2 regions of the Clostridium sp. CTA-17 genome follow, and region 1 is predicted to be linked to the other one. Evidence: a T-box and tRNA genes for the amino acid it is inferred to sense, from the RefSeq annotation. Region 1 holds a T-box; the other holds one or more tRNA genes.
The links. The T-box of region 1 lies ahead of ACYUCG_RS11305 (glycine--tRNA ligase). A T-box ahead of a tRNA ligase gene usually reads a tRNA of that ligase, here a tRNA-Gly.

Region 1 (11,787 bases):
ATCTCATTATATATTATTTACTATTTCCTTAAACTTATCTCCTCTTACTTCAAAGTTTTTAAACATATCAAAACTTGCGCAAGCAGGTGAAAGTGTTATTATATCTCCATTTTCAGCTATTGATTTAGCTATATTCACTACCTCTTCTAAGCTTTCTCCTGAGTATACTGGTACATGAATTCCTTTTTCTTCTTCTAATCTCTTGAAAGCTGCTTTTATTTTTTCTTTAGTTACTCCAAATAATACTATAGCTTTTATTTTTTCATATCCTTCATAAGCTAAAGGCTCAAAAGGTACATGTTTATCATATCCTCCTGCTAAAAGTATAACTGGTTTTTCAAAAGCTTTTAATCCAGCTAAAGTTCTTGTTGGAGTTGATGCTATAGAATCATTATAATATTTTACTCCATCAACTTCTCTTATGAACTCACATCTATGATGAACTCCTCCAAAAGTTTCTGCTACCTTTTTCATTGATTCTATTGATACTTCATCATAAACAGCTAAGAATGCAGCTAAATAATTCTCTACATTATGCATTCCCTTTATGATTATATCATCTTTTTTACATACTTCTTTACCATGAACATATAACTTTCCATCTTTATAGTATGCATCTTCTCCTTCTGTTTTCTTTGAACTAAATCTAACAACTTTTCCTTTTGCTTCTTTATCTAAATTTTTAGTTATTTCATTTTCATCATTAATTACTAAAAGATCATTTTCTCTTTGATATTTGAAAACATTTTTCTTAGCATCAATATATTCTTGCATATCTTTATGCATATCTAAGTGATTTGGAGTTATATTAGTAACTATTGCTACATCAATTTCAACATCCATAGTCATAAGCTGAAAACTTGATAATTCTAATACAACTTTATCTTCTTCTTTTATTTCTTCTATGTTTGAGAATAATGGAGTACCTATATTTCCTCCTGTCCAAGTTTTATATCCCTCTTGTGATAATAACTTAGACACTATTGTTGTAGTTGTTGTTTTACCATCACTACCAGTTACCCCGTAAACTTTACCTTTACAATATCTTACGAATTCCTCCATCTCTGAAGTAATATATGCACCTTGATTTTTACATCTTACTAAAGCTTCACTGTCTATTCTCATAGATGGTGTTTTAAATACAACCTCAAATCCAGTTAATCTATCTAAATAACCTTTTCCAAGTTCTAAATTTACTCCTAATATTTCAAATTCTTTTGAAATTTCACCTAACTCTTCAGCTGATTTCATATCAAAAGCAGTTACTTTAGCTCCTAGTTTAACTAAAAACTTTATAAGAGGTATATTACTTACCCCAATTCCTACAACTGCTACATTTTTTCCCTTTATAAATTCTTTAAACTCATTAAAGTCTCTCTTCATTTTGTGGCCTCCAAAATTTTTACCAATATTAATAATGGTTCTTTATAAATTGTATCCCATTTCTTTCTAATTATAACACTATGGAATTTTCCATTCCATATTATTATAACTTATTCAGAATTCTTCTATTTTGTTCTAGTGATGATTTTCTAAAAATATTCATGTTATAATAAATTATTAATCTATTTTTAACTATATTGTTTAAAAGAGCTTGTTAAATTATAATTATTAATTAATAATTATTTTAGGATAAAAAGAGTAATTTTTAATATCTAAAATCCTTATACCCAGATTAATTAGGAGGATTAATATGAATACTATTATACAAAAAGCAAAAGAAACTCATGAACTTTCAAGAGATGAAATTATAGCCTTATTAAAAGATGATTCTATAAATGAAGAACTTTTTAAAGCTGCTGATGAAGTTAGAAAAAAATATCTTGGTGATGAAGTGCATTTAAGAGGACTTATAGAATTCACTAACATATGTAAAAGAAACTGTATGTATTGTGGTCTTAGAAGAGATAATAAAAATCTTAATAGATATAGACTTTCTCATGAAGAGATTATAGATTTTGCAAAAAAAGCCGTTGGTTATGGATATAAAACTTTAGTTCTTCAAGGCGGTGAAGATGATTATTATACTGTTGAGCGTTTAGTTCCTATAGTTAAAGATCTTAAAGCTTTAGGAGTTGCCTTAACATTAAGTATAGGTGAAAGACCTTTTGAAGAATATGAAGCCTTAAAAAAAGCTGGTGCTGATAGATTCCTTTTAAGAATTGAAACAACAGATAGAGAATTATACGAAGAACTTGATCCAGGTATGAGTCATGAAAATAGAATTCAATGTCTTAAAAACTTAAGAAAACTTGGATATGAAGTAGGAAGTGGCTGTCTTGTTGGTCTTCCTGGTCAAAAAATAGAATCCTTAGCTGATGATATTTTATTTTTCAAAGAACTTGATGTAGATATGAATGGTATAGGACCATTTATTCCAAATGAAGATACTCCACTAAAAGATGCTGAAGGTGGACAATTTGAATTAGCCCTAAAAGTAATGGCTATAGTTAGATTACTTTTACCTGATATAAATATTCCTGCTACAACAGCTATGGAAACATTAAATAAACAAGGAAGAGTAATAGCTCTTCAATGCGGAGCAAATGTAGTAATGCCTAACGTTACTGAAGGTGAATATAGAAAACTTTATGCCTTATATCCAGGTAAAATATGTACAGGCGATACACCTGCTCATTGTAGAGAATGTATCTCTGGAAAAATTAGAGGTATAGGTAGAATAGTTTCTGATGGACCTGGATTTAGAGCTAATGGATTTAAACCTAAAACTCGTTAATAAAATGTAATATAAATAATATTTATAAAACTCTAGAACAATTTAGTAAAATCTAAATTAAATTCTAGAGTTTTTTATTTAGAGTTAAATAATAATTTCTTTTCCTGCACAAGCTTAATCTATTATTAATTCAATGCTTAGCTCTTTTAATTACATAAAAAACTGTAGGAAAATTTATTTTATATAAACTTCCTACAGCCTTGTTTATTATTTAATTCAATATTAAAATTAATTACTTTTTAATTATTTTTGCAAAATTCATCTATAGCATAAGCAACCTTTTTACTATTTGCAACTGCCTCAACTACAGTTTTAGGACCACTTACAACATCTCCTGAAGCAAAAACTCCATTAAGTGTTGTTATTCCCTTTTCATCAGTTACCACTAAGCCATATTTATCTGTTGAAAGCTCTCTACTACTAGATACTATATTAGTTCTAGGAGCTTGACTTATGGCAACTATTATTGAATCGCATTTAAACACACCTTCACTACCTTCTAAGGTTTTAAATGATACTCTTCCATCCTCAGAAATTACTCTTTCTGTTTGTATGTATTTTACTCCATCCTCATAAATCTCTAAAGGAGCTTTATAAAGTTCAAATTTTACACCATCTTCCTTAGCCTCTTCTATTTCAACCTTAGTAGCTGGCATATCTTCAAAGCTTTTTCTATAAAGCACATATGTATCTGCACCATTTCTCTTTGCAGTTCTAGCAGCATCCATTGCAACATTTCCAGCCCCAATTACAACTACTCTCTCTCCAAGATTATATGATTTTGGTGCTTTTAAATAATCTATAGCATAGTGAACATTACCTAAAGTTTCTCCCTTAACATTTAAAGTCTTAGGATTCCAAACTCCAGTTGCTATAAATATCGCTTTATAACCATCACTTTTTAACATATCTAAAGTTATAACTGTTCCTATTAAAGTGTTAGGTCTTATTTTAACATTTAACTTAAGAAGTGCCTCTTCATATTTATCTATTATATCTCTAGAAAGTCTAAACTCTGGTATTCCATATCTTAATACTCCACCAATTTTATCATTTTCATCAAATATTGTTACTTGATATCCCTTTTTAGCTAATATAAATGCAGCTGTTATTCCCGCAGGACCTCCACCTATTATAGCAATTTTATCTTCTAAAATAGTATCTTGAGTAAGTTCTAGATTATCTAAAAACTCTTCTGATATTTCTCTCTCTATTTCACTAAAGTTTACTGGTGTTTCCTTTATTCCCTTTATACAATTCCCCTTACATTGATTTTCATGAGGACATACTATGGAACAAACTACTGATAAAGGATTGTTTTCAAATAAAATTTCCCCAGCCTCTTTTATTTTATCTTCTTTAAATAATCCTATTACCTCTGGAATAGGTGTACTTATTGGGCAATTAGCCTTGCATCTTGGATTTTTGCACATTAAGCATCTTAAAGCTTCTTCTTTTAAGTTTTGCTCATTTACTGTCATTTTTAATAAACCCCCTGATTTCTTAACAACCTATAAAAATTCTTCATTGTTTCATAATATATTATATTATCAAAATAATTTAATAAAGTCATTTATTTAAAGATTAAATATTTTCCTATAGGTATGCATTTAGCATCTGCACCATGTCCAAGGTTACTTGTTTTTAATATTGGAATATTAATTTTTCCTATAACTCTCTTTAATATTTCTACTATATCAGGCTTTAAATCCTCTCTTTCCATTTCAGTAAACTCGCCTAATATTATTCCTTTTACCTCATTAAAAACACCTAAGTTTTTATATTGAGTTATATAAGTTACCATCTTAGCTGAATTTCCACTAAAACTTTCCAAAAACAATATTTTATCCTTAAAATCAGGCATATATTTTGTACCTGCCAATTTTAATAAACATCTTATATTACCACCAACAACTATTCCTTCAAGATAACTTCCATTTATCCATTCATAATCTAAATTAAATATATCCTCTTTGCCTTCTATAAAAGAAGCCTTAAAATTTTGCATTTGCTCCTCTTTAAACTTACCAATTAAATTTCTTAATTGATAATTATAAGTAGTTATATCACATTGAGAATATATAGCATTAAGCAATACTGTTAAATCACTATATCCAAAGAAAGGTTTAGGATTTTCCTTTATTAAATTAAAGTCTAAAAAATCTAGAACTTCATTAGCTAAATCTCCACCAGAAATATCAAAAATCATTTTTATATCTTTATCTAAAAATAATTTTTCTAAAGCTCTAGCTTTTTCTTCTCCTGTCCCACTAAAAAGATTATATTCTTTTGCATATAGTGTATCTCCTTCAACCATCTCTATATCTAAACTTTTTAAATTAAGTTTTAATTCATCTATTATGTTTTTATTTTTTATGCTAATTCCATTTGAACAACTTATTATCCCTATTTTATTTCCTTTATTTAAAAAACTCATACTCATAGCAACCTCCCAAATAAAAATAATTATTATATATAATACCACTTATTTTCATAAATTTATCTATTTTAAAATATTATTGATTATAATTAATTTTTTAAATCCTCCAAAATAAATATACACTTAAAAAAACTTATGAAAAAGGATGAAGAAAATTCTTCATCCTTAAAATTAAAATTATTTATTTATACTTTCTTTAACTAATTCAAGAACCACTTTTGATATTGTTCCTAAATCTTCAATTTTCATATGTTCCTCTAAAGTATGAGGCTTTCTTTCACCACTTGAAAGATTAACTGCCTTTATTCCATTACAGTTAAATATATTTGTATCACTTCCACCACCTGAGGCTTTAGTTTCTCCATTTATGCCTAAGTTTTTAAATGCTCTCTTTGCATGTAAAACTATATCTTCATTATCATCTATAACAAAAGCACCATACATTCTATTTACTTCTATATTAACTTCTCCACCAAATTTTTCAGCAGAAGCTTTAAAAGTTTCTACCATATGTTTTGTTTGAGCATCTAATTTTTCTGTAACTGTACTTCTTGCTTCTGCATCTATTATTACTTCAGGACAAACTACATTATTAGCAACTCCTCCTGAAATTTTTCCTATATTAGCAGTAGTATCTTTATCTACTCTTAAAAGTTTCATGTTTGATATAGCATCTGAAGCTATGGAAATTGCACTTATTCCCTCTTCAGGTGAAACTCCAGCATGGGCAGGTTTTCCCTTTATAGTAACCTTTAAAGTATCATGAGCAGGTCCTATTGTAGTTATAAATCCTGGATCTCCACTTGTATCAAAAAGGAATGCTTTTTTTGCACTTATTTTTGAATAATCTAAATTTTTAGCTCCTAAAAGACCTGTTTCTTCAGCTATTGTAAATACAACTTCTATATTAGCATGGTCTATGTTGTTTTCTTTTATTACTCTTAAGGCTTCAACTATAGCAGCTATTCCACCTTTATCATCTCCACCTAATATAGTTGTCCCGTCACTATATATAACTCCATCTTTTATTATTGGCTTTATTCCTTTACCAGGTTTAACAGTATCCATATGACATGCAAAAAGAATAGTTTCTCCTTCTACATTACCTTTTAATTTAGCTATTAAGTTTCCTGTATTTGAACCTATTTTTTCTCCACTGTTATCAAATTCAACTTCTAATCCAGCTTCCATTAAATCCTTTTCTAATCTTTTAGCAAAATTACCTTCTTCATAAGTTTCGCTATCTATTTGGACATAATCTAAAAAACTTTCTAAAACTCTTTTTTCATTTATCATAATATTTCAGTCTCCCTTAAAGCATTTCAATAAATTTCATATAAAATTATATCACGAAAAATACATTTGTCCGTAATTGTAAAACAAAATTCATAACTATGTCCTTTAGTACTTTAAAATCATAAATAAAAAAAACTTATAAATATATGTAAGTAATATATTTATAAGTTTTTATTTTTGCTTTTAAACTAGAATTCTAAGCTTTTTTCTATTATAGCTCTTACATCTTCTATTTTAACTCTTTGTTGTTCCATGTTATCTCTGTCTCTTACAGTTACACATCCATCTTCTAAAGTATCGAAGTCAACTGTTATACAGAATGGAGTTCCTATTTCATCTTGTCTTCTATATCTCTTACCGATACTTCCTGTTTCATCATAATCAACATTGAAGTGTTTGCTTAATTCAGCATATACCTCATCAGCTTTTTCTGATAATTTCTTAGAAAGTGGTAATATAGCAGCCTTAAATGGTGCTAAAGCTGGGTGTAAGTGCATAACTGTTCTTACATCTACTTTTCCATTAGCTCCTTCTAATTCTTCCTCATCATAAGCTTCAACTAAAAATGCTAATGCAACCCTGTCTGCTCCTAATGATGGCTCTATAACATATGGTACATATTTTTCATTTGTTGTTGGATCTAAGTAAGTCATGTCTTGACCTGAGTGTTCAGCATGCTTATTTAAGTCATAGTCTGTTCTATCAGCTATTCCCCAAAGTTCTCCCCATCCAAATGGGAATAAGTATTCTATATCTGAAGTAGCATTTGAGTAGAAGCTTAATTCTTCTTCTCCATGATCTCTCATTCTTATGTTTTCTTCTTTCATTCCTAAGTTTAATAAGAAGTTCCAACAACTATCTTTCCAGAAGTTGAACCATTCTAAATCAGTTCCTGGTTTACAGAAGAACTCAAGCTCCATTTGTTCGAACTCTCTAGTTCTGAAAGTGAAGTTACCTGGAGTTATTTCGTTTCTGAAAGATTTACCAATTTGAGCTATACCAAATGGTACTTTCTTTCTTGTAGTTCTTTGTACTGATTTGAAGTTTACGAATATACCTTGAGCAGTTTCTGGTCTTAAATATACTTCGTTTTTACTGTCTTCAGTTATTCCTTGGAAAGTTTTAAACATTAAGTTGAACTTTCTTATATCTGTGTAGTTTAATTTTCCACATTTTGGACAAACTATGTTATTCTTAGTTATGTAGTCCATTAACTCTTCATTGCTCCATCCATCAGCTGTAGCAACTTCTGCTCCGTTTGCAGTCATATGATCTTCAACTAATTTATCTGCTCTGAATCTAGCTTTACATTCTTTACAATCCATTAGAGGATCTGAGAATCCACCAACGTGACCTGATGCAACCCAAACTTCTCTATTCATTAATATAGCTGAATCTAATCCAACATTATATTTGCTCTCTTGAACAAACTTTTTCCACCAAGCTCTTTTTACGTTATTTTTGAATTCAACTCCTAGTGGGCCGTAATCCCATGAGTTTGCAAGTCCACCGTATATTTCTGAACCTGGGAATATAAATCCTCTGTTTTTACATAAGGCTACTATTTTATCCATAGTTTTTTCTACTGCCATTACAATTACCTCCATTTATATTAAATAACTTATTTTATATTAATTCTTCACTTTATAAAGAACTTTAAACTTCCTTGAGAAATATTTCTAACAGTTTTATTCACTGCTAGAAATACTCATCTAGATTAACAGCCTAAGGGCTTTATATAAATAAAAAAAGCCATTACATTCAAAGGGACGAAATAAAATTCCGCGGTTCCACCCTTTTTAGCAAAAGCTCATCTCTCAAAATAATTGTACTCAAAAGCTCCCTTCATTTTAAACCTTTAATAACTTTCACCAACCGTTATCTCTCTAAAAAAGATTTTAAAACTACTCTTCTTCATCATAGTACATATTTAGTTATACTCTTAATTTTATCAAAACTAAATTATATGTCAATAAAAAAAGAATTTATAAACATACAAAAGCTTATATATTTATAAATTCTTTCTTAATTAATTTTAGATAAAAAAAATGGCTCCTCGGAGAGGACTCGAACCTCCAACCTATCGGTTAACAGCCGAGTGCTCCACCATTGAGCTACCGAGGAACATTTACAATTTTATTATATCATATTTCAAATAAAATACAATAGTTTTTTTAAGTAGATTTTAAAAATAATCAGGAATTTTTTTAGGCTTTTTCCCTTCAAATAAAATAAAAAATAGAAGTCTACTTTTTAGTAAACTTCTACTTTATATAAACTATTTTTGTGGTTTCATTGTTGGGAATAATATAACGTCTCTTATTGATGAAGAGTCAGTTAAGAACATTATCATTCTGTCTATTCCTATTCCTAATCCACCTGTTGGAGGCATACCAGTTTCTAAAGCACTCATGAATTCTTCATCTAACATGTATGCTTCATCATCTCCGTATTCTCTTTCTCTAGCTTGTTGTTCAAATCTTTCTCTTTGAACTATTGGATCGTTAAGCTCTGAGTATGCGTTACATACTTCTCTACCATATACAAATCCTTCAAATCTCTCAGTAAACATTTCATTTCCTCTTTTCTTTTTAGTAAGAGGTGATATCTCTACTGGATAATCTATTAAGAATGTAGGTTGGATTAATTTATCTTCACCATATTCTTCAAATAACATATTTAGAACTTCACCTTTAGTAACCTTATCTAATGGTTTAGGGAATTCTAAGTTTTTCTCTTTAGCTATAGCTTGAGCTTCTTCATCACTCTTAATTTCGTTGAAATCTATACCAGCAAATTCTTTAACTGCATCAACCATAGTAATTCTTCTCCATGGTGGTGTGAAGTCTATTTCAGTTCCTTCATAAGTAACTTTAGTTGATCCATTTACTTTTTCACAAACATAAGCAATCATGTTTTCCATGATTTCCATCATGTCATTGTAATCAGCATATGCTTCATATAACTCTATAGCAGTGAATTCTGGATTATGTCTTACTGAAACCCCTTCATTTCTGAAGTTTTTACCCATTTCATAAACTTTTTCAAATCCAGCAACTATTAATCTCTTTAAGTATAACTCAGTAGCAATTCTTAAATACATATCTATATCTAAAGCATTGTGGTGAGTTATGAAAGGTCTAGCAGCAGCTCCACCAGCTATTGGTGAAAGAATTGGTGTGTCAACCTCTAAGAATCCTCTATTATCTAAGAATTCTCTTATTGCTTTTACTATTTGTGATCTCTTAATAAAAGTATCTTTAACTTCTGGGTTTGTTATTATATCAACTTCTCTTTGTCTGTATCTTAAGTCTGGGTCTTTTAAACCATGCCATTTTTCTGGTAATGGTTTTAAAGATTTACAGATTAATTCAAATGAAGTTACTTTTACTGAAACTTCACCCATTTTTGTTTTAAATACTTCTCCAGTTGCAGCAACCCAGTCACCTAAATCGAAAGTTTTAAATTCCTTTAAAGCTTCCTCTCCAACGTTATCAATCTTAATAAATAATTGAATTTTTCCTGGTAAATCTGCTAAATCAGCGAATACTACTTTACCTTGACCTCTTTTTGACATAAGTCTTCCAGCAACTTTTACTTCTTTACCTTCTAACTCTTCAAAATTATCTTTTACATCAGCAGAAGAGTGTGTTCTCTCTACCTTGTATACATCAAATGGGTCCTTACCAGCTTCTTGTAATTCAACAAGCTTTTGTCTTCTTAACATCTCTTGTTCACTTAATTGTTCTTCTGCTTCGTGAATATTTATTTCCTCATTTGACATTTAAAAATCCCTCCATCTATATTATCTATCTTCTTATTCCAAGAACTTCGAACTTAGTAGTTCCTCCTGGTACTTCTATCTCTACAACATCTCCAACTTTTTTACCCATTAACCCTTCACCAACTGGTGATTCATTTGATATCTTAAAGTTCATTGGATCTGCTTCTGCTGAACCAACTATTGAATACTCAACTTCTTCATCAAAATCAAAGTCCATAACCTTAACGATTGATCCAACTGTAACTATATCTGTTGATATTTCTGACTCATCAACAACAACAGCATTTTTAAGCATGTTTTCTAACTGAATTATTCTTCCTTCAGTGAAAGCTTGCTCATTTTTAGCTTCATCATATTCTGAGTTCTCACTTAAATCTCCGTATCCTAAAGCAACTTTTATCTTTTCAGTTATTTCTTTTCTTTTTACTGTTTTAAGATATTCTAATTCATCTTCTAATTTTTTAACACCTTCATATGTCATTATATGTTTCTTTTCGCTCATTTTCTTTCTCCCCTTTGAACATATTATTATAATATCATATTTAAACTTAACCTGTTAATATACAATTCATAAAAACTTTAAGATTATTAAGCCTAATTATTCAAATTATTATAATTCCTAAAGATTATTATGTCAAACTATATATTATATAAGATAGAATACACTAAATAAAAAATCATTATTTAGCTTTAATTCTCACCTTTATTTGTATAAATTAAACATCTAATATTTTACTGATGCTTTATTATATCCAGTTATATCCCCATTTATGATAAATATTATAAATCATTTTTCATTAAATATTCTTTATACTCATTAAGGATACCCATAATCTTCTCTGGATCTGCTTCTAAATTAAGCCTATTCTTAACTTCAGTACAATTATTTAATCCTTTTATATACCAAGCTGCATGTTTTCTCATTTCTCTTACAGCCTTATACTCTCCATCATATTTAAGTGATAAATTATAGTGTCTTATACACATATCTATTTTTTCTTCTGGAGTAGGCATATAAACCTCTTCTCCATTTAATTTCTGAACTATTTGCTTGAAGATCCATGGGTTTCCCATACTTCCTCTTGCAACCATAATTCCATCACAGTTAGTTTGATTTTTAAGACTTAAAGCATCCTCCGCAGTAAATACATCTCCATTTCCTATAACAGGAATATTAACTGCTTCCTTTACTTGTCTTATTATATCCCAGTTAGCTTTTCCTTCATACATTTGAGCCCTAGTTCTTCCATGTACAGCAATGGCATCTACTCCTGCTTCTTCCATGATTTTAGCAAACTCAACAGCATTTATATTTTCTTCATCAAAACCCATTCTAAACTTAACTGTTACAGGCTTTGTTGCAACTTTTTTTATGCTACTCATGATCTCATAAGCTAATTTAGGATTTTTCATTAAGGCTGAACCTTCACCATTTTTTACTATCTTAGGTGCAGGACATCCCATGTTAACATCTATTATACATATATCATCATTTGTATTAAAATGCTTCTCAGTGACATAAGCCATTAT
Region 2 (11,787 bases), on a different contig from region 1:
GGGAATCGAACCCGGGTATCCAGCTTGGAAGGCTGGTGTTCTACCATTGAACTACACCCGCTTAGTATGTTTATATATTAACATACTGTTAATATGTTGTCAAGTTTTTAAACCAAGTTAAAAACTGGCTGGGATAGCAGGATTCGAACCTGCGAATGACGGAGTCAAAGTCCGTTGCCTTACCGCTTGGCGATATCCCAGTATGGTGTACCTTAAGGGATTCGAACCCCTGACCCACGGCTTAGAAGGCCGTTGCTCTATCCAGCTGAGCTAAAGATACAAACTTGAATCAACAAAAATTATTATACATAGTTATTTAAAAAATGTCAACATTTTTTTCAATTTATTTTATATTTCTATTAATACTAAGCGATTTTAATTTTAAAATATCAAGAAAATTTAATTTTATACAATATCTTCTAAGTGTTTAAATAAAACTTTTTTAAATTTTTGCTCATCTTCTTTATTTTTATGAGCATTTTTACAAACTTTAAACCATTCTTCTGTAGTCATTCCTATAGTTTTTTCATAACAATCTTCACAATCTGTTTGTAAGTTAGTTTCTACTACAAAATTCCCTAGCTCTTCAGCACTACCAAAAGCTTTTAAGTATAAAAACTCATCATCATTTCCAAGCCAATTGTTATTGAATCTACTACAGAATATTTTTAGTTTTCTCATTCCATTGTCAGCACTTAATCCTTTTAATTTTCTTAATGCTGAAATATCATTTTTCATTTTTTCTTTTTCTTCTTCAGTTGCTTTTCTATTTATCATAGAAATTATCTTCTCTACATCAATTGAAGGTATATGAGTTATTAATTTCTTTTTTCCTTCAACCCATTTATAGTATGCTTCTGGCATAAATACATACTCTATAAATTCTATTAATCTGTTAAAATTAGGTACCATAACCCAAACATTTTGAAATCCAACTTTTCTGTTAAATATTACATAATGTAGGTATTTTGTATCCTCAGTTATAGGTTCATCTTTAAACATTCTTCCTTTTAGGGTTTCATTTTTTGTTATTAATTCCCTCCAAAACTTCTCGGGATTTTCTTCTATCTTTGATCTTTTACGAAATAAGTTATGCATCTCAAAACCCCCTTATATCCTTTATATTTTAATTATATTGCTAACTTTTTTTAACAGCAAAGTGTAAAAAATCCTAAATTCCTTTATATATCTTCATCTTTATCTGAAAAGCTCCGTTATATTGATTAAACTGTTTTTTTATGCTATTTTATTACTATAAATGGGTATTAAAAGTTAAGGAGGATTATATGTCTTATTATTGTGAAATTTGTGGTGATTATGCAGATGTTCATCACATAGTTCATAGGTCAGAAGGCGGTTTAGATTTTAAACTTAATTACAAGTATTTATGCAAAAAACATCATAGGTCTAAAATGGGCCCCCACAGAGATAAAGTCGTAGATTTAAATTATAAACTTGAAATGCAAAACAAACTAAGAGAACTCTTTATAAAAAGTTTTTATACTGGTAATGACATAAAAATTATGTTAGGTCTTACACCTGGTTCTTTAAAAAAGTTAACTAAGAACTTAAAACTTTATAAAGAAGGATATTCTAGTGATGAAATAATATTTAATCTTATGGGCAGAAAAGTTTATTCAGAAGAATATATAGAAGATTTCATATTGCAAAAAGCAATAAGTTGTATATAGAAAGCTGTATCAAAGCTACTTCAGTTTTGATGCAGCTTTATTTTTATCAATTATTTAATATTCATTATGAAATAAAGCTATTATTTCTCTTTTAAACAAATTTAACTTTTATATCCTCATTTTGTATCTCAACTAATTTCTTTATAATTACTTATGCTTTAAAGAACTAATTTTTAATATCCTAAGATCTTTCTATTGTAAAACCACATATTAAACTATTATAATCATATATTCTTAAATCCTTAAAAATCTTCTTAGCAATCGCTAAATGTCCTCTATGATTTGCTCTTCCTTCTACTAACCATGATTCTATAACCCATTTTTTAACTTTGCTTAATCTATCCCAATACTCATAATGATCTATTAAAAATATTTTTTCTTCTTCAGAAACCACTCTTATAACTTTTACATATTCCTCTATATTGCTTCCATTTTTTATTGGACTTTGTAATATAGGTATTGAGTTTATATTTTTAACCTTGCTTACTATATTAACTAAATTATGTTTAAATTCCTCTGGAGTAATTTTTTCATTTCCTCCAATCATTATAAAAACAACTTTAGGATTATATTTTGATACTAAATGTTCAAGGTTATTCATTAAATACTCTGAATTAATATCTTCTGTGCCAAAGTTAATCATAAATTTTTCTCTTTTATTTATGCTTCCATCATTTAATTCCCATCTAATTCTTTCTTCCATATATTCAACATAATTTTTATAACCCAAGGTATCCCCTATTTCATTTGTATCTTCATCCCCTAAAAACACCCATATACCCTTTTTATCTTCATTTATTAAATTTGTTATAGATTCTAAATTATTATTGAAATTTTCTTTAGTATTCTGAATTAATTCTTCTTGAGAGAAATTCTTATTACTTATGTCATTAAAAAATCCTTTATTCCATTCACTATCAACTTTTCTTTCCAAATCATTTTCTGCTTTTATTGGATAACTTAAATTGCAGGTGTAACTATCTTCTTCAAAAATATCTAATTCCTTAAAAATAAATTTAACTATTTCTAAGTGCCCTTTTTCATTAGGATGTATTAAATCATTAAGAAGCTCATTTTTAATATTAGAATCCTCTTTTTCTAACTCCTCCCAATGACTATAATGATCTATTAGCATTACATTATTTTCTCTAGCAACCGCTCTAACAATATCCATATAAAATTTAAGGCTTTTCCTACTTAAATCCATTTTTATTATGTTACTTGTCTGAATGATTGGTATTGCCCCAATTTCTCTAACTTTATTAATAAGTTCTAATATATTGCTTCTATATTCTTCTAAAGGAACAATTTGATTTGATGAATCATTCATTCCAAGCATTATAAAAACAACGTCTGGATCATATATATTTACACAGATATGAAAGTCTCTTATTATGTCTCTAGTTGTAGCTCCTGACACCCCAGTATTAAAAACCATAATATTCTCGTTTTTAAATTTCTCTTTTAATCTTTCTCTAAAATGTTCTGTATAACTTCTATATCCTTTAGTATGAAGTGGCCCATGAGTTATACTATCCCCAGTAAAAACAATGCTTAATCCCTTATCTCCTCTAATCATTCCAATTCCCTCTTTCCTTTTATCCTCTAACTTTAGTTTATAATCCCCTTTTACTTTTAGTAAAAATAATCTTTCTTAAAAACTTAATTTTCTATAAAGCACTTACATATTTGGTAGATTACTATTTAATTAATCCTCTCCCCTTATATATTTATTGCTATAAAAATATTAATATGCTTAAAAATTAATTTTTACTAAGCAAATCATATATTTAATTTTAATAAAAAAAGACTTCAATAAAATTATGAAATCTTCTAAAAATTTTATTATAAAATAAAAAAAGCATCGATTATAAATCGATGCTTGGTGCACCATCAGGGATTCGAACCCTGGACTCCCTGATTAAGAGTCAGGTGCTCTACCAACTGAGCTAATGGTGCATATTATATTTTTTTTAATAATTTTACAGTAAATCTTAAAAAAATGGAGCGGGTACCGGGAATCGAACCCGGGTATCCAGCTTGGAAGGCTGGTGTTCTACCATTGAACTACACCCGCATAAGTGGAGCGGAAGACGGGACTCGAACCCGCAACTTTCACCTTGGCAAGGTGACACTCTACCATTGAGTCACTCCCGCATATTTTTATATTAATTTGGAGCGGGTACCGGGAATCGAACCCGGGTATCCAGCTTGGAAGGCTGGTGTTCTACCATTGAACTACACCCGCTTAGTGGTGCAGGTGAAGGGAGTCGAACCCCCACGCCGTAGGCGCTAGATCCTAAGTCTAGTGCGTCTGCCAATTCCGCCACACCTGCAAAACTATGTTTTTATTATAATATTTTTCAAATTCTATTTCAAGATTTTTTTGCAAATTATTTTTTTAAAACTTTAATTAACTTAATAACTTTTTTAATTAAAATTTATAATATTAAGAACTTATTTCCACCTAAACCCTTATAATATCTTATATTCCAATTAGAATTTATTTTTATTTTATCCATTGACATACAAAAATAATAAACTTATAATCTAAAGTAAATATTATAAATTTATTAACACAATGAAGAGACGAGTAAACTTTGGTACATTTTCAGAGAGAAGGTACAATAGCTGTAAGTACTTTTAAATGGAATTAGTTGAAGACTACCTCTGAGTGACTCTAATCCAGTCCGTCATAATCACGTTACGATTAATTTTAAGTGGTACTTTATTTTTTAATTATTAAAGTACAATTTGGGTGGAACCACGGGAATATACACTCTCGTCCCTTTTCTATATTTAGAAGAGGGATGAGAGTTTTTATTTTATATGAATGAAAATTAAAAGAAATTTATTTTGAAAGGAGAAATTAATATGATAAAAATTACACTTAAAGATGGTTCAATAAAAGAAGTTGAAGCTGGACTATCAATTTTTGAAATAGCTCAAAGCATAAGCCAAGGACTAGCTAGAAATGCTTGTTGTGGTATATTAAACGGAAAAGTTGAGGACTTAAGATTTATAGTTAATGAAGATTCTTCATTAGAAATCTGTACTTTTGATTCTAAAGAAGGTCAACATGCTTTTAACCACACTGCTTCTCATGTATTAGCAGCTGCCGTTAAAAGATTATTCCCTCAAGATAAATTAGCTATAGGACCATCAATAGATAATGGTTTCTATTATGATTTTGATACTGAAAAACCATTTTCTGCTGACCAATTAAACAAATTAGAAGAAGAGATGAAAAAAATAATAAAAGAAAATCCTGAAATAAAAAGATTTGAACTTCCTAGAAACGAAGCTTTAGAACTTATGAAGGATGAACCTTACAAAGTTGAACTTATAAATGATCTTCCAGAAGATGAAGTGATTTCATTCTACCAAATAGGTGATTTTGTTGACCTTTGTGCAGGACCTCACTTAATGGCTGTTAAACCAATAAAAGCAGTTAAATTATTAAGATCTACTGGTGCTTACTGGAAAGGTGACGAAAAGAACAAAATGCTTTCAAGAGTATATGGAACTGCTTTTCCTAAGAAATCAGAATTAGATGCTTATTTAGAAGCTTTAGAAGAAGCTAAGAAAAGAGACCATAATAAATTAGGTAGAGAGCTTGGAATCTTTACTACTGATGAAAATGTAGGTCAAGGGCTTCCATTATTAATGCCAAAGGGAGCTAGAATAATCCAAACTCTTCAAAGATGGATAGAAGACGAAGAGCAAAGAAGAGGATATGTTTTAACTAAAACTCCTTTAATGGCTAAGAGCGACCTTTATAAAATTTCAGGACACTGGGATCACTATAAAGATGGTATGTTCGTTTTAGGTGATGAGGAAAAAGATAGTGAAGTATTTGCTTTAAGACCAATGACTTGCCCATTCCAATACGCAATATATAACTCAACTCAACACAGTTATAGAGACTTACCAGTAAGATTTGCTGAAACTTCTACTCTATTCAGAAATGAATCTTCAGGAGAAATGCACGGTCTTATAAGAGTAAGACAATTCACTCTTGCTGATGGACACATAGTATGTACTCCAGAGCAATTAGAAGATGAATTCAAAAATACTGTTGACTTAGTTAAATATGTTATGGAAACTTTAGGAATAGCTGATGATATTACTTACAGATTCTCAAAATGGGATCCAAACAATACTGAGAAATACATCAATGATCCTGAAGCTTGGGAAAATACTCAAAATATAATGAGAGAAATATTAAACCACTTAAATATAGACTTTACTGAAGCTGATGATGAGGCTGCTTTCTATGGTCCAAAACTTGATATCCAATTCAAGAATGTTCATGGAAAAGAAGATACAATCATCACTATCCAAATAGATTTCGCTTTAGCTGAAAGATTTGGAATGTACTACATTGATAAAGATGGAGAAAAGAAACGTCCTTACATCATTCATAGAAGTTCAATTGGATGTTATGAAAGAACACTAGCAATGCTTATAGAAAAATATGCAGGTGCTCTTCCAACTTGGATAGCTCCAGTTCAAGCTAAAGTTCTTCCTTTATCAGATAAATATGCTGATTATGCAAATGAAGTTGTTGAAGAATTAAGAAGAAGAGGCGTTAGAGTTGAAGCTGACCACAGAGCTGAAAAAATCGGTTATAAAATAAGAGAAGCTAGATTAGAAAGAACTCCTTACATCTTAGTTGTTGGAGAAAAAGAAGCTGAAAATAAAGAAGTTTCTGTAAGAAGCAGAAAGAACGGTGAAGAAGGTGCTATGCCTTTAGCTGACTTTGTAAACAGAATAGTTCTTGAAATAGCTAACAGAGAAAACTAAGAAAATACAAAGTCTAATTAACTAAACATTTTGATTTATAATCAAAAAAGAACTTGGATGTATTCCTATGAAATCCATAAGTAATACTCCAAGTTTTTTTATTTTAAAAGAAATATTAATCTAAAATATTAAGCAAACAAATCTATACTAAATAAGATTAATAATATTTTATAGTTATTATTAATTTTGATAAGTTTAATCTATATTCATAATAAACTTACTTAATCATACTCTAAATAGATCATAAATTTTGTTTTAAAAACTAAAATTTGCTGTCGTCTATGCTTTCTAAGTATTCATCTACTACTCCTACTACACTTTCAACACATCCATTTTCAAATGGTGATTTTAAGTTAGCATATTTTAATAAGCCTAAGAATGTTTTAGTTCCACCTATGTTACATAGATTTAAATAATCTTCCCATGCTTTTTCATGATTTTCTCTATCTTTTTTCCAGAATTGAAGTGCACATATTTGAGCTAAAGTATAATCAATGTAATAGAATGGTGATAAGAATATATGGTTTTGTTGGAACCACCAACCACCTCTTTCTAGGAAATCACATTCATCATAGTTTTTATGTGGAAGATATTTTTTCTCTATTCTTCTCCATGCATCTTTTCTTTCCTTTGGTGTACATTCTGGATTTTCATATACAAAGTGTTGGAATTCATCTACAGTTACTCCATAAGGAATAAATTTAATGGCATCTCCTAAATGATAGAATTTATATTTGTCTGTATCCTCTTTAAAGAATAAATACATCCAAGGCCAAGTAAAGAATTCCATACTCATTGAGTGTATTTCACAGCTTTCCATAGTTGGCCATTGGCACTCTTGCATTTCTATCCAAGAACTTCTAAAGTTTTGGAATGCATGTCCAGCTTCGTGAGTTAATACATCTACATCCCCAGCTGTTCCATTAAAGTTTGAGAATATAAATGGAGCTTTATAGTTAGGGAAATTAGTACAATATCCTCCAGCTGCCTTTCCTTTCTTAGCAACTAAGTCCATTAAATCATTCTCAACCATAAAATCAAAGAATTCTTTAGTTTCCTTTGAAAGCTCTGAATACATTACCTTTGCATTTTCAACTATCCACTTTGAATCTCCCTTTGGAGTTGGATTTCCACTTAAGAATTCAAATTTTTCATCATAATATTTTAAAGTTTCAAGTCCTAATCTCTTAGCTTGTCTTTCATATAATTTACTATCTATAGGAACTATAAACTCTTCAACTTGTTTTCTGAAGTTTTCAACCATTTCCTTATTATAGTCATATCTTCTCATTCTTACATAGCCTAATTCCACAAAGTTATTAAAACCAAGCTTTTTAGCTATTTTTGTTCTTACCTTTACAAGTTTATCAAAGATATCATCTATTTCATCTTCATGCTTCACAAAAAAGTTATATTTAGCTTCTGATGCTCTTTTTCTAACTTCTCTATCCTCTGATGTTACAAAAGGAACTAATTGTGCTAAGGTTCTTTCCTCTCCATCAAAGTCAATTTTAGCTGAAGCAATAAGTTTTTGATATTGACTACCTAATTTATTTTCAAGTTGCATATCTTCTATTACTTCTTTTGAAAAACTTTTTTGAGAATACTCTGCCTCTTTTATTATAGTTTCACCATAATAATCACCTATTTCATTTTTAAAAGGTGAACTTAATAATGCTTTATAGAATTCATTATTAACTTCTTCAATAAGAGGAGAATTTTCATCCCAGAAATCACTTTCTTCATTATAGAATTCATCCTCAGTATTTATTGTATGTCTAACTTCTGATAATGCCATCATAGTTGATGTATTATTTCTTATCTTATTTATTTTGCCTATTACTTCTTTAGCCCCATTAAAGTCCTTTGCTTCTTCTAACTCTTTTATAAAAGATCTAATATCTTCTCTATCTTTTTCTATATTAGGTCTTTCATATTTAAAATCTTCAAATTTCATTGTTTACCCCACCTCACAATTATATTTTCTATAATTCTGACACAAGTAAAATTTATTATCAATAAAGTAAAATTATCAAAAATATTATTTTACTATTATGATTTTTTTAAACTAATAATTTTCTCTTCACTTATTATTAAATCAACCTTCTCATCAAAGAATTCATGTGGAATTTCATCAAAAACTTGAAAATCATAACATAAAGCAACTCTCTTACTATTAGGGTATTTACTTAAAAATCTATCGTAAAATCCTCCCCCATATCCTAATCTATTTCCCTTTAAATCAAAGGCTAAACCAGGTATTATAATTAAATCAACTTCCTCACTTATATCTTCACATTCAATGCTTGGTTCTAATATTCCAAAGGCACCACTTTCATTTAATTGAAGTAAAGATTCTATTTTCAAAGCCTTCATTTGTCTTTCTTTTAAACTAACAGGAATAACTTTAGGAACTGCAACCTTTTTATCTGAAGCTAATAATTCTTTTATTATCTCAACTGTATTTACTTCAGAGTCCATATTTACATATATAAATACAACCTTACTATTCTTATATATATCACTTTCCAAAAGAGTTTTTCTTATTTTTTCATCAGCCCTTAACTTAGTATCTCTATCTATATTTTCTCTTTTTAGCTTAATCTCTTTTCTTAACTCTCCCTTATCCATATGAAATTCCTCCTCATAGACTTTTAATAATTTTACCATATTTTGTATTGCAATACTATATAAATACACTTAATATTCTTTTCGTATAAATACATCATAATAAAAAATAATGTGCTGTATTAAAATATAATAATAAAACTTACAAACATATTCCGAGAATTACTTCTTCATACTGTTTGTAAGTTTTATAAAAATCTATTTTGATACACGACCAAGTCTATTAAATTATTTTCTAGCTACTATTGTAAAAGTCTTTGGAATCCCTTTATCAAAAACATCACTTGATAAATTAGGCTCCTCTGTTAAACTTTCTATCTTAAGCCCAGTATCAGCAACGGCAGTTACTATTTCTCCTAAATTCCACTTACGTAAAAATACTTTTTCTATTTCTCCTTCTTCTAAGTATTTTGAGTAAGCAACTTCTTTTTCCTCTAATGAAGTATCAAAGTAATCTCCTGTAACCTTATGTTTTCTTACCTTTGCTGTAGATCCTCTTGAAGTTATTAACTTAGTTGATACAGGATGAAAATCTCTTAATACCGCTTTTCCTCCATCCTTTAATAAGCTATGTATAACATTCATGAAAGGAGATAAATCTGAGAAATAATGAAGTATTCCCATCTCTGCAAATACTATATCATAATCTCCACTCATAACTTCTTTAGGCATTTTTAAAACATCACTTAGAATGAAGTTAATCTTTACTCCGCAAGCCTCAGCTAAATCTAAAGCATATCTTCTATTTCCTTCTGAAAAATCTACTACAGTAACATCTGCCCCTAATAAAGCTAATGCAACAGCCTTATTTCCATTAGAGCCCATAAGATTAAATATCTTCTTTCCTTTAACATCTCCAAATTTATCCAATAAAACATTTAATTTTTTCTCAGGCATAGCTTTAATTTTTTCTGCGGCTTCTTTAGCAGTTCCAAATCTCTTTACCCAAGCATTATATGTCTCTTTATTCCAAGCCTCTTCATTTTCATTTATACATACTTTTTTATCTTCTAAAATATTATTTTCTTGAAATTTTTCCACTGTAAATACCTCATTAATTAATATTAGCTTATTCCTCAGAATTATGAGGTTTTAGCGAAAGTATTATACTTCAATAAAAAGCATTTTTCAATATATTTTTCACTAAAAATAAGGAGTGTTTAAAATCACTTTATAGCATTTTAAATACTATTTTAATGATTTAAACACCCCTAACACATATAAATAAGGTTAAAATTTTAAGCTAATTTTATATTAAATTCTTTCAGCACCAATTGCTGCTTCTAAATCTCTTATTATTACATTTACTATATCTAACTTACCCTTAGCATAGTCTTTCTCTTCTAACCAGTTTAACCCTGTTTCAAGGCACTTTTTAGTTTCCTTATACTCTGCTAATAATTTTAATAAACTCTCATTATTCATATTCAAAATCCCCCTTTTTTTATTCAACAGTTACTGATTTAGCTAAGTTACGTGGTTTATCAACATCAAATCCTTTAGCTTTAGCTACATAGTATGAGAATAATTGTAATGGTACAACACTTAAAACCGGTGATAATAAGCTTAATGTTTCTGGTATTTCTATTAATCCTTCAAACATTTTTCTCTTACTTTCTTCCATGTCACCTTTAAAGCAAACACCTAAAACGTTAGCTCCTCTTGTAACAACTTCTTGAACATTACTTATCATTTTATCCATAAGCTCTCTTTGAGTTAATAATGATACTACTGGAATATCTTTTTCTATAAGAGCTATTGGCCCATGTTTAAGTTCTCCACCTGCATAAGCCTCTGAGTGAATGTAAGATATCTCTTTAAGTTTTAATGATCCTTCCATTGCAACTCCATAATCCATACCTCTTCCTAAGAAGTATAAATCTTTTTCTGTAGATGCTTTAACTGCAAACTCTTTTATTAAATCTGTATTTTTAAGGATTTCTTCAACTTTTTCTGGTAATTCAAGCATTGCTTTTTTGATTTCCTCAATTTCTTCTACTGATTTGCTTCCCTTTAATTCAGCAAAGTGTAATGCTAATGTGTACATAGCAATTAATTGAGTTACATATGCCTTTGTTGATGCAACAGCTATCTCTGGACCAGCCCATGTATATAATACATCGTTAGCTTCTCTTGAAACTGAGCTTCCTACTACGTTAGTTACAGCTAACACTCTTGCACCTTTTGCTTGTCCATCTCTTAAAACTGCTAAAGTATCTGCAGTTTCTCCTGATTGGCTTAATACTATTATTAAAGTTTTATCTGTAATAACAGCATCTCTATATCTAAATTCTGAAGCTATATCAACTTCTACTGGTATTCTAACTAATTTTTCTATAGCGTATTTTCCAATTACTCCAGCATGGTAAGCTGTTCCACAAGCAACTATATATACTCTATCAACATTATCTAAATATTCTTTAGTTATTGATATATCATCTAAAGTTACTTCTTTTCCTTCCATTATTCTTGAAGTCATTGTATCTTTTATAGCTTTTGGTTGCTCGTTAATTTCTTTTAACATGAAATCTTCATATCCACCTTTTTCAGCAGCATCAACATTCCATGTTATATGATAAACTTCTTTTTCCACTGGATTTTTTTCTTCATCAAAAAGAGTAACTCCATCATTTGTTAATACTACAAACTCTTTATCTTCTAA

Region 2: it has a tRNA-Gly gene. The T-box ahead of ACYUCG_RS11305 (glycine--tRNA ligase) is inferred to sense a tRNA for this amino acid. The anticodon was not compared.

Annotation. Positions count from the first base shown of each region.
Region 1 is NZ_BAAABF010000007.1:567-12,353, forward strand. It holds gene murD (UDP-N-acetylmuramoyl-L-alanine--D-glutamate ligase) at 7-1,383, opposite strand; gene hydE ([FeFe] hydrogenase H-cluster radical SAM maturase HydE) at 1,694-2,737, shown strand; gene ACYUCG_RS11290 (NAD(P)-dependent oxidoreductase) at 2,977-4,218, opposite strand; gene ACYUCG_RS11295 (S66 family peptidase) at 4,311-5,180, opposite strand; gene ACYUCG_RS11300 (M20/M25/M40 family metallo-hydrolase) at 5,355-6,473, opposite strand; gene ACYUCG_RS11305 (glycine--tRNA ligase) at 6,662-8,065, opposite strand; T-box leader at 8,236-8,403, opposite strand; tRNA gene ACYUCG_RS11310 (tRNA-Asn) at 8,523-8,597, opposite strand; gene lysS (lysine--tRNA ligase) at 8,752-10,257, opposite strand; gene greA (transcription elongation factor GreA) at 10,283-10,759, opposite strand; gene dusB (tRNA dihydrouridine synthase DusB) at 11,038-11,787, opposite strand, start outside.
Region 2 is NZ_BAAABF010000008.1:75,079-86,865, reverse strand. It holds tRNA gene ACYUCG_RS12580 (tRNA-Gly) at 1-61, opposite strand, end outside; tRNA gene ACYUCG_RS12575 (tRNA-Gln) at 126-200, opposite strand; tRNA gene ACYUCG_RS12570 (tRNA-Arg) at 204-280, opposite strand; gene ACYUCG_RS12565 (hypothetical protein) at 406-1,098, opposite strand; gene ACYUCG_RS12560 (HNH endonuclease signature motif containing protein) at 1,287-1,691, shown strand; gene ACYUCG_RS12555 (SGNH/GDSL hydrolase family protein) at 1,873-3,270, opposite strand; tRNA gene ACYUCG_RS12550 (tRNA-Lys) at 3,575-3,650, opposite strand; tRNA gene ACYUCG_RS12545 (tRNA-Gly) at 3,695-3,768, opposite strand; tRNA gene ACYUCG_RS12540 (tRNA-Gly) at 3,774-3,848, opposite strand; tRNA gene ACYUCG_RS12535 (tRNA-Gly) at 3,866-3,939, opposite strand; tRNA gene ACYUCG_RS12530 (tRNA-Leu) at 3,944-4,027, opposite strand; T-box leader at 4,264-4,484, shown strand; gene thrS (threonine--tRNA ligase) at 4,566-6,497, shown strand; gene ACYUCG_RS12520 (M3 family oligoendopeptidase) at 6,760-8,454, opposite strand; gene ACYUCG_RS12515 (5-formyltetrahydrofolate cyclo-ligase) at 8,550-9,128, opposite strand; gene ACYUCG_RS12510 (class I SAM-dependent methyltransferase) at 9,354-10,166, opposite strand; gene ACYUCG_RS12505 (hypothetical protein) at 10,380-10,550, opposite strand; gene glmS (glutamine--fructose-6-phosphate transaminase (isomerizing)) at 10,570-11,787, opposite strand, start outside.